DNA from 3 places in the Streptomyces sp. NPDC047002 genome. Region 2 is predicted to be linked to each of the others. Evidence: riboswitches for the same ligand, from Rfam matches in the RefSeq annotation. Region 2 holds a riboswitch; each other region holds the start of a gene.

Region 1 (4,706 bases), on a different contig from region 2:
CGCGGCGGCCGTGGCGGACAGGGCGGCCGCGCCCGTCACGGCCGCGGCACCGCCGAGGACGGTGCGGCGGCTGGGGCCGTGGTGGACGGACGGGGTGTGACTGGCTGGTGAGGGCATGCTGGCGAACTCCCGAGAGGAGCGGAATGTCCCGTACCGGAAAAGCATATGAACGGGTTTGTTTCCGTCAGGTACCGCGCGCATGACGTCAGTTGGCGCGGCCCTCGGCCGAGCCGGCGCCCCCTATATAGGGGGGATGGCTGTCGAGGGGGCGCCCCCGCCCCCGCCCCCGCCCCCCGCAGGGAGGAGGTGTCCCCTCTATAAGAAGCGTCTCTGCACGAGGCGTCCTTGTATAAGGGGACGCCGAGGCGGGGGACGCCTCGTGGAGGGGGCGCGCGCGGTGCGCCGTACGGTGGGCGCATGCCCGATCCCGCCGCGCCGTCCCCCGACCTCTTCTCCTGGGAGTTCGCCACCGATCCTTACCCGGCGTACGCCTGGCTGCGGGAGCACGCGCCGGTGCACTGGACCCGGCTGCCGAGCGGGGTCGAGGCGTGGCTCGTCACCCGGTACGCGGACGCGCGCGCCGCGCTCGCCGACCCGCGGCTCTCGAAGAACCCGGTGCACCACGCGGAACCCGCGCACGCCCGCGGCAAGACCGGCATCCCGGGGGAGCGCGGCGCCGACCTGATGACGCATCTGCTCAACATCGACCCGCCCGACCACACCCGGCTGCGCCGGCTCGTGTCGAAGGCGTTCACGCCGCGCCGGGTCGCGGAGTTCGCGCCCCGCGTGCAGGAGCTCGCCGACCGGCTCATCGACCGGTTCGCGGCCACGGGCTCGGCCGACCTCATCCACGAGTTCGCCTTCCCGCTGCCGATCTACGCCATCTGCGACCTGCTGGGCGTGCCCGCCGAGGACCAGGACGACTTCAGGGACTGGGCGGGCATGATGATCCGGCACGGCGGCGGCCCGCGCGGCGGCGTCGCCCGCGCGGTGAAGAAGATCCGCGCCTATCTCGCCGACCTGATCCACCGCAAGCGGCTCGACCTCGGCGACGACCTCATCTCCGGCCTCATCCGCGCCAGCGACCACGCGGAGCAGCTCACCGAGAACGAGGTGGCCGCGATGTGCTTCGTACTGCTGTTCGCCGGGTTCGAGACGACGGTCAACCTGATCGGCAACGGCACGTACGCGCTGCTCACCCACCCCGCCGAGCGGGCGCGGCTGCAGGACGCGCTGCGCGCGGGCGACGACTCGCTCCTCGTCACGGGCATCGAGGAACTGCTCCGCTACGACGGGCCCGTCGAGCTCGCCACCTGGCGCTACGCCACCGAGCCGCTGACGATCGGCGGGCGCTGCGTCGCGGTGGGGGACCCGGTGCTCGTGGTGCTCGCGGCGGCCGACCGCGACCCGGAGCGGTTCGCCGCGCCCGACACCCTCGACCTCGCACGGCGTGACAATCAACACCTCGGCTACGGCCACGGGATCCACTACTGCCTCGGCGCCCCGCTCGCCCGCCTCGAAGGGCGGACCGCGCTCACCGCGCTGCTGACCCGGCTGCCCGGGCTGCGCCTCGCCGCCGAACCGGCCGAACTGCGGTGGCGCGGGGGACTCATCATGCGCGGTCTGCGTACGCTCCCGGTCCGGTTCACGCCCCTGCGTGACTGAGGTCGTGTCAAGTCTGTGATATTCGCGTGATCTCCACTGGACCGACTTGTGACAGGCGTTCGACTGACGCTACGTTGCCGAGCGACCCATCGGCCCCAGTGGGCGCGTTGAGCCCCAGGGCGGCGGATCACCTCGCGCGTCGCGCATTCCATGCGCGACCACGTACACGGAAGGTAATCGCATGTCCGGGAACGGCCGACATCGTCGACCCCGCCAGGCGCCCGCGATCGTCGTGGCCGCCGGGGTGACCGGCTCCGCACTCGCCATCCCGCTGCTCGCCTCCGCGAGCGCGAGCGCCGCGGACGCCTCCACCTGGGACAAGGTGGCCGCGTGCGAGAGCGGCGGACAGTGGGACGCCAACCTCAGCAACGGCTACTTCGGCGGCCTCCAGATCAGCCAGGACACCTGGGACCAGTACGGCGGCAGCCAGTACGCGAGCCGCCCCGACCTGGCGAGCAAGGCGCAGCAGATCTCCGTCGCCGAGAAGATCCTCGCGGGGCAGGGCTCCCAGACGTGGGCCGACTGCGCCGACAGCGCGGGCCTGCCGCAGACGACGCCTTCGGGCGACGACGACGGCGACACCCTGGGCGACGTGGTCGGCGGCCTGCTCGGCGGCTCCGACGACTCCGCGACGCCCGACCCCTCCGCCAGCCCCGCCACGGGCTCCTCGGCCACCCCCGACCCCTCGGCGAGCACGGACCCCGGCGACGCGCCCGCCGCGTCCGACGACGCGCCCGACCCCTCCGCCACGCCCTCGGACGGTGCGAGCCCCGACGCGCCGGCGCACGGCGGCACCCCGTCGGACGCCACCCCGTCCGGTGGCAAGCACCGCGCCACGCCCCCCGCGACGCCAAGCGACGACAGCGGCTTCCCGTCGGGCGTCAGCCGCGACAACGACGGCGGGGTGCTCGCGCCCACCGGCGGCGCGGGCTCCGTGGGCAACGCCGACAGGCCCGGTGTCGTACGGGACGTCATCCGCATCCCGTTCGCGCCGCAGTACACCGGCGGCGACGCCCAGTCTCTCTGGCAGCTCCCGGCCCAGGGCCCGGCCCGGGCCACCGGGGGCCAGGCGGACGCCGCGAGCCCCGCGGCCACCGCGGCCGGCGGCGCGGCGGCGGCCGGCGGCAGGCACCGCGGCACGCAGCCCGCCGCGCACGCGTCGGGCACCTCGGCGCAGAAGCCCCCATCCGGGCGGCACGCCGCATCGGGTGACCCCGCGTCAGCGGACTCCGCCGCCGCGCACGGCCCCGGAGCCCGCCGCTACACGGTCCACGCGGGCGACAGCCTGTCGGGGATCGCGGCGAGCCAGGGCGTGAAGGGCGGCTGGCGCGCCGTCTATGAGGCGAACAAGGCGGCGCTCGGGTCCGACCCGAACCACATCGTCCCTGGCCAGACCCTGGAGCTCGGGGCCGGCTGATATCGAAGGGCAGATCGCGGCACAGCGCACGGGAGGCCATGAAGTGGCCCCCGTGCGCTGTCAGTTCGGCACCGTATGTCCAACTCTGTGAAAGTGAGACAAGCATCTCTTCGGGGTGTTTGGTCGAAATGGGCCGCCAGATTCGCCTGTTTCGGGGTTCACCTGGGGAAATGGGTCCATGCGGGTGAAGGATTTGGGCTTTACCGCCCTTATGTCCGTCTTTGAAGATCTGACAGTCGTATGTTTACGGTCTTCACCGCTCGCACCGCGGGCCCTGTCGACCGAAACGCCGAATCCTGCCGTCGGTCGACGGGAACAGTCGTCGCGTCACGCGCCGAAGGCAGGAGCGGGGGACCCAAGGTTCCGCCGCCGGACCGGGAAGGCCGTCCGTGGATGGACGGCCCAGCGGCCCGGCTTGGGGTTAAGCCGCGAGCGGCGCGCACAGCCTGTGCGCACCGCACGGACCACGCACCACGTGGTCCATCGCGACCGGGCAACTCACTGCGCCCGAACCCGACAGCTGACCTCGCAGGCGTCGGTGAGGAGATGCTCCATGCTGCGTTCCAGCAAGGCCCACAAGCACCGCCGCCCGTCCAAGGCCGTCCGTTACGCCACGCTCGCCGGTGTCACCGGCGCCGCAGTCGCGGTGCCGCTGCTCTCCGCCACGTCGGCGTCCGCCGCCTCGGTCTCCGAGTGGGACCAGGTCGCCCAGTGCGAGTCCGGCGGCAACTGGTCGATCAACACCGGCAACGGCTTCTACGGCGGCCTCCAGTTCACGAACTCCACCTGGGCCGCGTACGGCGGCACCGCCTACGCCTCGCAGGCCAACCAGGCCAGCAAGTCGCAGCAGATCGCGGTCGCCGAGAAGGTGCTCGCGAGCCAGGGCAAGGGCGCCTGGCCGTCCTGCGGCGTCAACCTGTCGGGCCCCGGCGGCTCCGGAGCGGCGCAGGCCGAGACGAGCCACTCCAGCTCGACCCAGCAGGCCCCGGCGCAGCAGAAGGCGCAGCAGCGCCCCGTGCAGCAGCACAGCGCCTCGCAGCCCGCGAGCCGCGGCACCGCCCGCCCCACCGTGATCAAGAAGGGTGACGGCGAGTACAAGGTCGCGTCCGGCGACACCCTCTCGAAGATCGCCTCGGCGCACCACGTCAAGGGCGGCTGGAAGAAGCTGTTCGACCTGAACAAGGACATCGTGAAGGACGCGAACGTGATCTTCCCGGGCCAGCAGCTGCACCTGCACTGACGGCCCGCGCGCCCCGCACGCGGACCCCGCGCGGGCCGCTCGGCCGGGCCCGCGGCAGCGGGCCCCGGCCGGCCTCCCGGCGGCCCTGCGGCAGGATCGGCGCACGCGGAGCGGCACGCACCATGGCGCACCTGCCGACACCGGCAGGCCCGAGCGGCCCGGCCCCACGGGGACGGGCCGCTCGGCCGTGCGGGGCCGGGCCCCGGGGCCACCCCCACGGCCTCGGGGCCCGGCCGCGGCCACTCGTCCGGCCGTGCCGCGCGCCGCCGCCCGGCGTGGGGACTGCCCGGAGCACCCGGCGGCGCCCGCGCCGGTTAGGCTCTTGGCGCAAGGACTACAGACGCAGACCCTGCGCTCCCCACGTCACTTCCCAGAAGGAGATGC
Region 2 (4,706 bases):
TCCCCCCGGCCGGAGGCTGGGGGAGTGCGTGCCGGACCACCCCGACCAGACGGGCTTTTGAAGACACGACCCAGGGAGCGCCGCCCAGGAGCGTGCCGCCGTCAGGCGGACGCCTCCGTCAGGCGGGTCATCTCCTCGTCGGTCAGCCGCAGGGCGCCGGCGGCGAGCAGCGCGGGGAGCTGCTCCACGGTGCGCGCCGAGGCGATCGGCGCGACGACCGTGGGCCGCCGGGCGAGCCAGGCGAGCGCGACGGTCGCGTGCGCCGCGCCGCGCGCGGCGGCGACCTCGTCGAGCGCGGCCAGCACCCTCTGGCCGCGCTCGCTCTCCAGGTACCCGGCTGCGCGGTCGGCCCGCACGCTGTCCACGGCGGTGCCCGGGCGGTACTTGCCGGTCAGGAAGCCGGCGGCGAGGGCGAAGTACGGCAGCACGCCGAGGCCGTGCTCGGCCGCCACGTCCTGGAGCGGGCCCTCGTAGGTGTCGCGGGAGACCAGGTTGTAGTGCGGCTGGAGCGCCGCATAGCGCGCGATCCCCTCACGCTCGGCGAAGGCGAGCGACGCGGTCAGCCGCTCCGGGCTGATGTTGGAGGCGCCGAGCGCGCGGACCTTGCCCTCCTTCACCAGCTGGTCGAGCGTGGTGACGATGTCTTCTACGGGCACGGACTCGTCGTCGACGTGCGTGTAGTACAGGTCGATGCGGTCGGTGCCCAGGCGCCGCAGCGAGCCCTCGACGGCCGCCTTGATGGTGTCGGGCGCGAGGCCCTTGTACTCGGGGTGCGCGCCGACCTTCGTCGCGACGACCACGTCGTCGCGGTTGCCGCGCGCCGCCAGCCACTTGCCGATCAGGGCCTCGGAACCGAAGCCCTTGCTGCCGTCCGCCGTGCGCCCGTACCCGTCCGCGGTGTCCAGGAAGTTCCCGCCGCCCTCCGTGTACGCGTCGAGGACGTCGAAGGTGGCCCGCTCGTCGGCGCTCCAGCTGAAGACGTTGGCGCCGAGGCAGAGCGGGGAGACGGAGAGGTCGGAGGGGCCCAGAATGCGTCGATCAGTCATGCGTCCCATTGAACAACCCGCGCCCGTCCCCGGACATACCGCATGCGTCCGGGCCGCGCCCGCCGGGCCGCCAGGGCCACCCGCCCGTCAGGGCTTGAGTCCGTGGTCCTCGAGCCAGGGCCGCGGGTCGATCGCCGTGCCGCCCGTCGTGCGGACCTCCAGATGCAGGTGGGGGCCCGTGACGTTGCCGGTGGCGCCCACCCGTCCGATGACGTCGCCCGTGCTGACCTTCTGACCGACCGACACCAGCATCGAGGACTGGTGGCAGTACCAGAGCTCCTCGCCGTCGTCGAGCTTCACGACCGTGCGGTAGCCGTAGGCGCCCGCCCAGCCCGCCGAGGTGACCGTGCCGCCGTGCACGGCCTTGACGGGCGTGCCGGTGGGCGCGGCGAAGTCGAGGCCCGTGTGGTAGCCGGAGGACCACATCGGGCCCGGGTCCCCGAACTGCCCGGTGATCGTGTACGAGGTGACGGGGAGCGTGTAGCTCTTGGCCAGCTTCGCGAGCCTGGCGGCCTCGGCCTTCTTGGCCGCCTCGGTCGCCGCCTTCTTCTTGGCCTCGTCGGCCTTCTTCGCCGCGGCCGCCTGCTGCTTCGCGGCCTCGGCGCGCGCCGTGGCGACGGCCTCGGCCTCGGCGGCCGCCTGCCGGGCGTCGTCCGCGGCCTGCCGCTGCGCCGAAGCCTGCTGGAGAATACGGGCGCGCAGCGCCTCGCCCGCGTCGGTGGCGCCGTGCGCGTAGTCGGCGGTGGTCACGCCCGCGCTCGTCAGCGGCGCGCTCGCGAGGACGGCCGCCGGCGCGGGCGCCTCCTCGCCCACCAGGGAGTCGACGACCGGCAGCGAGGCTACGCGCTGCGGCAGGTGGTCGGTGATCGCGTCCGGCACGGATATCGCGACCGGCGCCCTGCCCTGCGCTGCCGCGATGCCGCCCGCGCCGACCGCGGCGATGACGCCCACGCCGAGCACGGTCGAGCTGCGGGCGAGCGCGTTGCGCTGCTTGATCACCCGGTGCTTGCCCCGCAGCGGCGAGATGGCCGTGGCCGAGCCCTCGGGCTGCCCCCAGGCCGCGCCGCCTTCTGCGGCCTCCTCGGGTCTCTCGAAGGAACCGACGCCCGCGGCGGCGGTGTCGCCCGTCGCGGGAAAGGAGCCCGTGTCCCCGTAGGCGGGAAAGGCCGCGGTGTCCTCCACGGCAGGGAACGCGCCCGTGTCGCCGGCCTCCCCGTACGCCGCGAACGCGCCCGCGTCCCCGCCCCGCACGCGGAAGGAACCGGCGTCGCCGAAGGCGGAGAAGGAGCCCGTGCCCCCGTGAGCGGCACCGGACCCCGCGTCCCCCACCGCGGCGAACGACCCCGTGTCCCCGTACTCGGCGAACGACCCCGTGCTCCCGTATGCAGGGAAGGAACCGGTGTCGCTCATCGCGGGAAACGCCCCGGTGTCCCCGTACGCGGGGAACGACCCCGTGTCGCCGTAGCCACCGCCGTACCCGCCCCGCGGGTCGAAAGCGGCGGTGCGGGTGACGTGTGCGGCCGGGGCGCCGGGGGAAGGCTGAGGGGTGGACACGCCGTGCGGGACGTACGGGGTGTGGGGTATGCCCGAGGCCGACAGGGCTTCCGGGGCAGGCTTGTTGGACGCCACGGGGGCGCGCTCCTTTCCTTCCTTCTCGCCTACCGGGTTAGCTGACGGGTTCGGAGCAGGAAGGTCTCCTACGGGCAGGGCGGACCGCCGAAGAGGCGGTGCGTCAGGCCCGATTCACCCCAAGGGTTGGTTCCCCGGTTCCCTCGCGGAATTCGGCGCGCGAGCACGGAGCCGCCGTGGGCGACGGCTGGGACGACCGCGCTGCGTTATCGAACGTTAATAGAGATCCGGCCGTTATTCCAAGCCGATCGAGATGATCGTCAACGACTCCGCAGCGGATCAACCAGGACAGATGGCCCCGCAATCGGGCGAGTTGACCCCGCTTCAGCGGGCACCCTCACACCCGGCCGCCCGAGCGGGCAACAGCCGCCGCCCCCGGCGCCCGCCCCCAGCAGTGCGGAGTGCTCGCACCTGGACACGCAGCGTTACAAGCCCCCGCGGTCACGGCGGCGGCACGACGCTCATGATCCGCCGCCGGTCCGGCTGGCCCGCCGTGGGCCGGTTCACAGCGAGCAGCGCCATGTCGTCCGTGCTGCCGCCCCCGGTGTGCACGCGCACATCGCCCACGACCGCGTCGAGCAGCTCCTCGGGGCCGGGGAAGATCCGGCCGCGCAGCCGCTGCGCCGGGTCGTAGAAGACCCCGTCGCGATCCCGCGCCTCCGACAGGCCGTCCGTGTAGAACAGCAGCGTCGAACCCGGCGGGTACGGGCTGGTGTCGGCGCGGTCGGGCCAGGAGGCCAGCTCCGCCATGCCGAGCGGCAGCGCGAACTGTCCCGGTACGAGCGTCGTCACGACGCCCGCGGCCTCCAGCAGCATCGGCTCGGGGTGGCCGCGGTTCAGCAGCCGCACGACGCCCTCGCCGCGCGGGATCTCCGCGAGCACCGCCGTCGTGAACGACTCCGCCGTCTCCGCCTCGGCGCGCCGGATGCCCTCCCTGGTCAGCGCGCGGTCAAGGCGGTGCGCGACGCCTTCGAGGGTGCGCTCCTGCTCCGCCGCCTCCCGGAAGGCGCCGACGAGCACGGCGACCGTCTCGACCGCGCCCATGCCCTTGCCGCGCACGTCCCCGACGATCAGCCGGACCCCGTGCGGGGTGTCCTGCACCGCGAAGAGGTCGCCGCCGATGAACGCGTCCTCCTGCGCCGCCTCGTACCGCGCGGCGATGTGCAGCCCGCCGATCTGCTCCGAGGGCTGCGGCAGCACCGCGCGCTGCGCCGCCTCTGCGATGATGCGCGCGGACGCCAGCCGCTCGCCGCTGCGGCGCACGATGCGGTTGATGCCGAGCGCGAGCGCCGAGACGACCACCACGGTGAGCAGGTCGCCCACCGCCTCGACCCGGCCGATCGTGCCGTCGTCGATGCGCAGCAGCACCTCGGTGCCGATCGCGATCAGCGCGATCACCAGAGTCCCGACGGGACCGAAGAACGGGGCCGCCACCATGGGCGCCGCGGCGAAGAACGGGGACGCGGTGAAGCGCGTCGGCGTCACCGCGTCGAAGACCACGCCGACGAGGATCACGACGAGCGGCAGCCAGAAGCGGAATCTGCTGGGCCGGGGCGTGGGCGCCACCTCGCCCCGCGCGGGCTCGCCATCGCGCCGGGCGACCCAGTCGCGCGCGATCCGGACGCCGCGTGGCGCCCTGCCGCCCCGCCTGCGCCGTTCACCCCGCCCCGTCTTCGCCACCAGTGGTCTCTTTCTGCCGGTCTCCTCGCCAAGGCTGCGGACGGTACCGCGCTGTCTCCAGGCTCGCCGCCATCGCACGCGACGGCGAATCGCCGTCGACCGACTGGCGTACCGCCCGGGGAGCGCCGGAGCGCGCCGCGGGGCCGTACGGGCCGGGGCCCCAACGCACCGAAGGCCCGGATTCCGGGGAATCCGGGCCTTCGGCCACAAGTAGCGGGGACAGGATTTGAACCTGCGACCTCTGGGTTATGAGCCCAGCGAGCTACCGAGCTGCTCCACCCCGCGTCGGTGAACACCACCCTACGCCATCCGGAGCACGCCCGGCGCCACGTTCGCCCCGGGCGGACGCCC
Region 3 (4,706 bases), on a different contig from region 2:
CTTCGTTCCAGGAGGAGCCATGCAGCAGCCGTCGGCCAGGTACGTCCTGCCGGAGTTCACCGAGCGCACCAGCCTCGGGACCAGGACCCTCGACCCGTACTCGAAGCTGCTCGAAGGGCGCATCGTCTTCCTCGGCACGCCCGTCGACGAGGCCGCGGCCAACGACGTGATCGCGCAGCTGCTGCACCTGGAGTACGCGGCGCCAGACCAGGACATCGCGCTCTACCTCAACTCACCCGGCGGCTCGGTCACCGCGATGTCGTCCGTCTACGACACGATGCGGACGATCTCCTGCGACGTCGGCACGACCTGCCTCGGCCAGGTCGCCTCGGTCGCCGCCGTGCTGCTGGCGGCCGGCGCGCCGGGCAAGCGGATGGCGCTGCCCGGCGCGCGGATCGCGCTCCAGCAGCCCTCCCTCCCTGAGCCGGTGCGCGGGCAGCCGTCCGACCTGCTGATCCACGCGGAGGAACTGGTCAGGCAGCGCGCGTTCCTGACGCGGACGCTGGCGCACCACACCGGCAGGGAAGCGGCCGACATCGAGGCGAGCCTGGACCGCGACACCTTCCTCGACGCAGCAGGGGCCCTGGAGTTCGGGCTCGTGGACCATGTCGTCGACCGCCGCGCCGCCGGACCCTCGGCGGGCGCGGGCGCCCCCGCGGGGCGGTGAGCGGCCGGTGCTGCCGCCCGAGCTGCCGCCGCTGCCCGCGCTGACCCGGGCCGAGTGCGACGTGGTGGACGGCTATCTGGCCGTCGTGGACCTGGTCGGCCGCCTCAACCCGGCGCGCGGAGGGGACACGTATGCCGCGCTGCGTGCCGCGCAGGCGCTGCCCGCGCGCACCGTGGAACTGCGGGACGCCCTGGCGCGCATGCACACGCGCGGCGAGTCCGAGCTGCACGCGGGCACGCTCGCCAGGGCGCTGCGGGTGCTCGACGGCGAGCGGCGCGCCGGGCGGGTGGCGCTGCCGCGCGACACCTCGGCGTAAGCCCGGAGTCACCCCGGCCGCCGCACCCGGGCACTGCTCCCCTGCGGGCTCCCCGGACGGCGCAATCGGCGGGTCGGGCCCGGCCCCGTTCGGACCAGTCGTCCCCGGCGGTGCGGCGCACGCCCCGGTTGCGTACCGCGACGATGCGTACACGCTGAGCGGCCCCCACCACCGCTGGCCCGCGCCCGGGATCCGGTCCGCGGAGCCTCCCACCGACCTGGCGAATACGCACAAACAGATCAACTGTGATGAGTTTCACATATCGCCGTTTCGGCTCGGAAATCCGCGGGCGGCTTGTCACGATCCCTGCGACAGGTCGCAAGCCCTCGTCACCTGGCGAGGCGGTCCGGGCGGACGCCGAGTCCTGCCGCCGTACCGGACTTCGTGCGGACACGAGTGGATCGGCAGGAGTGGAGGACCCGAGCGTTACGGAACGGCGCGGCGACGCGACCGCTCCTCGGGGTGAAGCCGCTTCGGCGGCCGGGCACCTTCGCGCCCGAACCCGACAGGCCATCCTTCACAGGCGGCTGACGAAGGGTTGCGCATGACTGCGCAGGTTCATGTCCCGTCTCTGTTCTCCCGGGCCGGCACCGTGTCGGCCCTCACGCTGGTGGCCGTCGGCGGCGCCCTGGTGGCCCCCGGCGCCCAGCCCGACGCGCACGCCGCCTCCTCCGCCGTCGCCGTCCGGGCGGTGAGCGTCGCCGCGTCCAAGGCGGGCGCGCCGTACCACTGGGGCGCGGCGGGGCCCGACAGCTTCGACTGCTCGGGGCTCGCCGCCTACGCGTACAAGAAGGCCGGCACGTCGCTGCCCCGCACCACGCAGCAGCAGTACAACGGCACCGAGCACATCGCGGCCTCGGCCAGGCGCAAGGGCGACCTGGTCTTCTTCCACAGCGGCTCGAACGCCTACCACGTGGGCATCTACGCGGGCGACGACCGCATCTGGCACGCGCCCAAGACGGGTTCCACGGTGCGGCTCGAACACATCTGGACGAAGGACGTCTGGTACGGGCGCGTGGCCTGACCCGCCGCCCGCGCGGTGGCGGCGGCACGCTCGGCAGGCCTCAGGCCGCCGCCACCCAGGGCAGCGTGATCCAGACCGTCTTGCCGCCCTCGGGCGTCGGGGTGACCGAGAGCCGCCCGCCGCACTCGGCGGCCAGCCAGCGGACGATCACCATGCCGCGCCCGTTGTCCTGCTGCACGGCCGCCGGCAGCCGCCTCGGCCAGCGCGGATGGCTGTCGGTGACGCCGATCCTGAGGCGCTCGTGGCGGTCGAGCGCCACGTCCACGGTGAAGGTGGGCGAGGTACCGAAGGTGTGCAGCACCGCGTTGGTGACAAGTTCGGAGACGACCAGGCGGACCGTTTCAGCAGTCTCCGCCTCCACCGGGAGGCCCCACTCCGTGAGGAGTTCTGCGACATATCTGCGGGCCACCGGGACCGAGGCGGGCTCGCTCGGCAGTGTGACGGATGCTTCCTGGTGGTCTGCCATGGCGGGGCTGTCCCTTTTCCACCGGGCGGGGCCCGGGTGCGAGTGCGGGCACGGGGTCGCACGCGCGGCGCGGACGGAGCGGTCCGCCCCGCGTCGGCGTGCGGTCCATGCTGCCGCCGGGCCCGCCCATTCGCCGGGATATGCCGCATCTGTCGCCCGAAGCAGTGAACTGTTCGATACTCGGCCGGTTGTGGGCCCGCGACACCGGCCGGGCCCCGCCCCGGGCGGCGAACGCTCAGTGTTCGGGCGCGGTTTCGACGATCGTACGGACGGCCCGGCCGAGTTCGCCGTCCGTGAGGTCGGCGCGTGCGGTCAGCCGGATCCGGGAGATCCCGTCGGGTACGGACGGCGGCCGGAAGCATCCCACGGCGAGGCCGGCGCGGCGGCAGCCGGCCGCCCATGCGGCGGCCGCGTGCGGCGAGGGCGCCCGCACGGACACCACCGCCGCTTCCGGGCGGACCGCCTGGAGTCCCGCCGCGGTCAGCGCGGTGTGCAGGGTACGGGCCACCTCCCGCGCGCGCTCGGCGAGGTGCGGCTCCGCCCGCAGGCAGCGCAGCGCCGCGAGCGCCGCGCCTGCGGCCGCGGGCGCGAGCCCGGTGTCGAAGATGAACGTCCGCGCGGTGTTGACCAGGTGCTCGATCACGGCCGCCGGGCCGAGGACCGCGCCACCCTGGCTGCCGAGGGACTTGGAGAGGGTCACCGTGGCGACGACGCCGCCGGGGAGCCGCCCCCCGGCGTCCGCGAGCCCCGCGGCGTGCAGCGCCCCGCGCCCGCCGGGCCCGAGGACGCCGAGTCCGTGCGCCTCGTCCACCAGGAGCGCGGCGCCGCGCGTACGGCAGACGTCGGCGAGCATGCGCAGCGGGGCCGCGTCACCATCCACGGAGAAGACCGCGTCGGTGACGAGGAGGGCCCGTCCGCCGCCGTACGCGTCGAGGGCCTTGCCGACCGCTTCGGGATCGGCGTGCGGCACGACGGAGGTCTGCGCGCGAGAGAGGCGGCAGCCGTCCACGATCGAGGCGTGGTTGCCCGCGTCGGAGAGGAGCAGGGAGCCGCGCGCGGTCAGCGCGGTGAGGGCCGCGAGGTTGGCCGCGTACCCGGAGGAGAACACGAGGGCGGCCTCGAAGCCGCAGTGCGCGGCGAGTTCGCGCTCCAGCTCGGCGTGGAGCGCGGTGCTGCCCGTCACCAGGCGCGAGCCGGTGGCGCCCGCGCCCCAGCGCAGCGCGGCGTCGGCGGCCGCCTCGGTGACCGAGGGGCGGCGGGCGAGGCCCAGGTAGTCGTTGCTCGCCAGGTCGAGCACGTCGCTGTGCTCGGGGCGCGGCCGCAGGGCCCGTACGAGTCCCGAGCCCTCCCGCTCGCGCGCGGCTTCCTCGGTCCAGGCGAAGGGGTCGTGGGCCATGGCGTCGGGTCCTTTTGTAGGCAGTGCACAGACACTAACCGGAGGCAAACCGTCCCGAGGTGTGGTCATGTCCACACTTCGCAGTGGTCGTTTTGGTGGCTTCCACCCTGGCACCGCGTGACGGCCGTCCGCGAGGATCGGTTCATGGATCTGCTGAAGACACTGGTGGAGAAGGGGCTGCGGCGCGAGCAGCCGACGCGCGAGGAAGCCCTCGCGGTGCTCGCGACCTCCGACGACGAGCTGCTCGACGTGGTGGCAGCGGCCGGAAAGGTGCGCCGCCAGTGGTTCGGGCGGCGGGTGAAGCTCAACTACCTCGTCAACCTCAAGTCCGGCCTGTGCCCTGAGGACTGCTCGTACTGCTCGCAGCGGCTCGGGTCGACCGCGGACATCCTCAAGTACACCTGGCTGAAGCCCGACGAGGCGTCGCGTGCCGCGGCGGCCGGGGTCGCGGGCGGCGCGAAGCGGGTGTGCCTGGTGGCGAGCGGACGCGGTCCGACGGACCGCGACATCGACCGCGTCTCGAAGACCATCGAGGCGATCAAGGAGGAGAACGAGGGCGTCGAGGTGTGCGCCTGCCTCGGCCTGCTCTCCGCCGGGCAGGGCGAGCGCCTCAAGTCGGCGGGCGCCGACGCGTACAACCACAACCTCAACACCTCGGAATCCACCTACGGGGACATCACGACCACCCACACCTACGCGGACCGGGTGGAGACGGTGCACCGCGCGCAGGCGGCCGGGCTCTCCGCGTGCTCGGGGCTGATCGCCGGCATGGGCGAGAGCGACGCCGACCTGGTCGACGTGGTGTTCTCGCTGCGCGCGCTGGACCCGGACTCGGTG

The links. Region 2 has a riboswitch for cyclic di-AMP ahead of AB0910_RS28355 (M23 family metallopeptidase). Riboswitches for the same ligand answer to the same signal wherever they lie in the genome.
Region 1: it holds a riboswitch for cyclic di-AMP, as region 2 does, so the genes downstream of both, AB0910_RS29700 (transglycosylase family protein) here and AB0910_RS28355 (M23 family metallopeptidase) in region 2, are expected to answer to the same signal.
Region 3: it holds a riboswitch for cyclic di-AMP, as region 2 does, so the genes downstream of both, AB0910_RS10410 (C40 family peptidase) here and AB0910_RS28355 (M23 family metallopeptidase) in region 2, are expected to answer to the same signal.

The regions. Positions count from the first base shown of each region.
Region 1 covers NZ_JBEYWC010000047.1:33,084-37,789, forward strand. Annotated here, with positions in the region: gene AB0910_RS29685 (amidase) at 1-117, opposite strand, end outside; gene AB0910_RS29690 (cytochrome P450) at 418-1,665, shown strand; gene AB0910_RS29695 (transglycosylase family protein) at 1,847-3,082, shown strand; cyclic di-AMP (ydaO/yuaA leader) riboswitch at 3,405-3,632, shown strand; gene AB0910_RS29700 (transglycosylase family protein) at 3,636-4,322, shown strand; gene eno (phosphopyruvate hydratase) at 4,703-4,706, shown strand, end outside.
Region 2 covers NZ_JBEYWC010000041.1:59,116-63,821, reverse strand. Annotated here, with positions in the region: gene AB0910_RS28360 (aldo/keto reductase) at 102-1,046, opposite strand; gene AB0910_RS28355 (M23 family metallopeptidase) at 1,134-2,228, opposite strand; cyclic di-AMP (ydaO/yuaA leader) riboswitch at 2,687-2,843, opposite strand; gene AB0910_RS28350 (PP2C family protein-serine/threonine phosphatase) at 3,117-4,241, opposite strand; tRNA gene AB0910_RS28345 (tRNA-Met) at 4,567-4,640, opposite strand.
Region 3 covers NZ_JBEYWC010000008.1:9,932-14,637, reverse strand. Annotated here, with positions in the region: gene AB0910_RS10420 (ATP-dependent Clp protease proteolytic subunit) at 20-667, shown strand; gene AB0910_RS10415 (hypothetical protein) at 675-983, shown strand; cyclic di-AMP (ydaO/yuaA leader) riboswitch at 1,342-1,524, shown strand; gene AB0910_RS10410 (C40 family peptidase) at 1,528-2,007, shown strand; gene AB0910_RS10405 (ATP-binding protein) at 2,048-2,473, opposite strand; gene AB0910_RS10400 (8-amino-7-oxononanoate synthase) at 2,709-3,869, opposite strand; gene bioB (biotin synthase BioB) at 4,014-4,706, shown strand, end outside.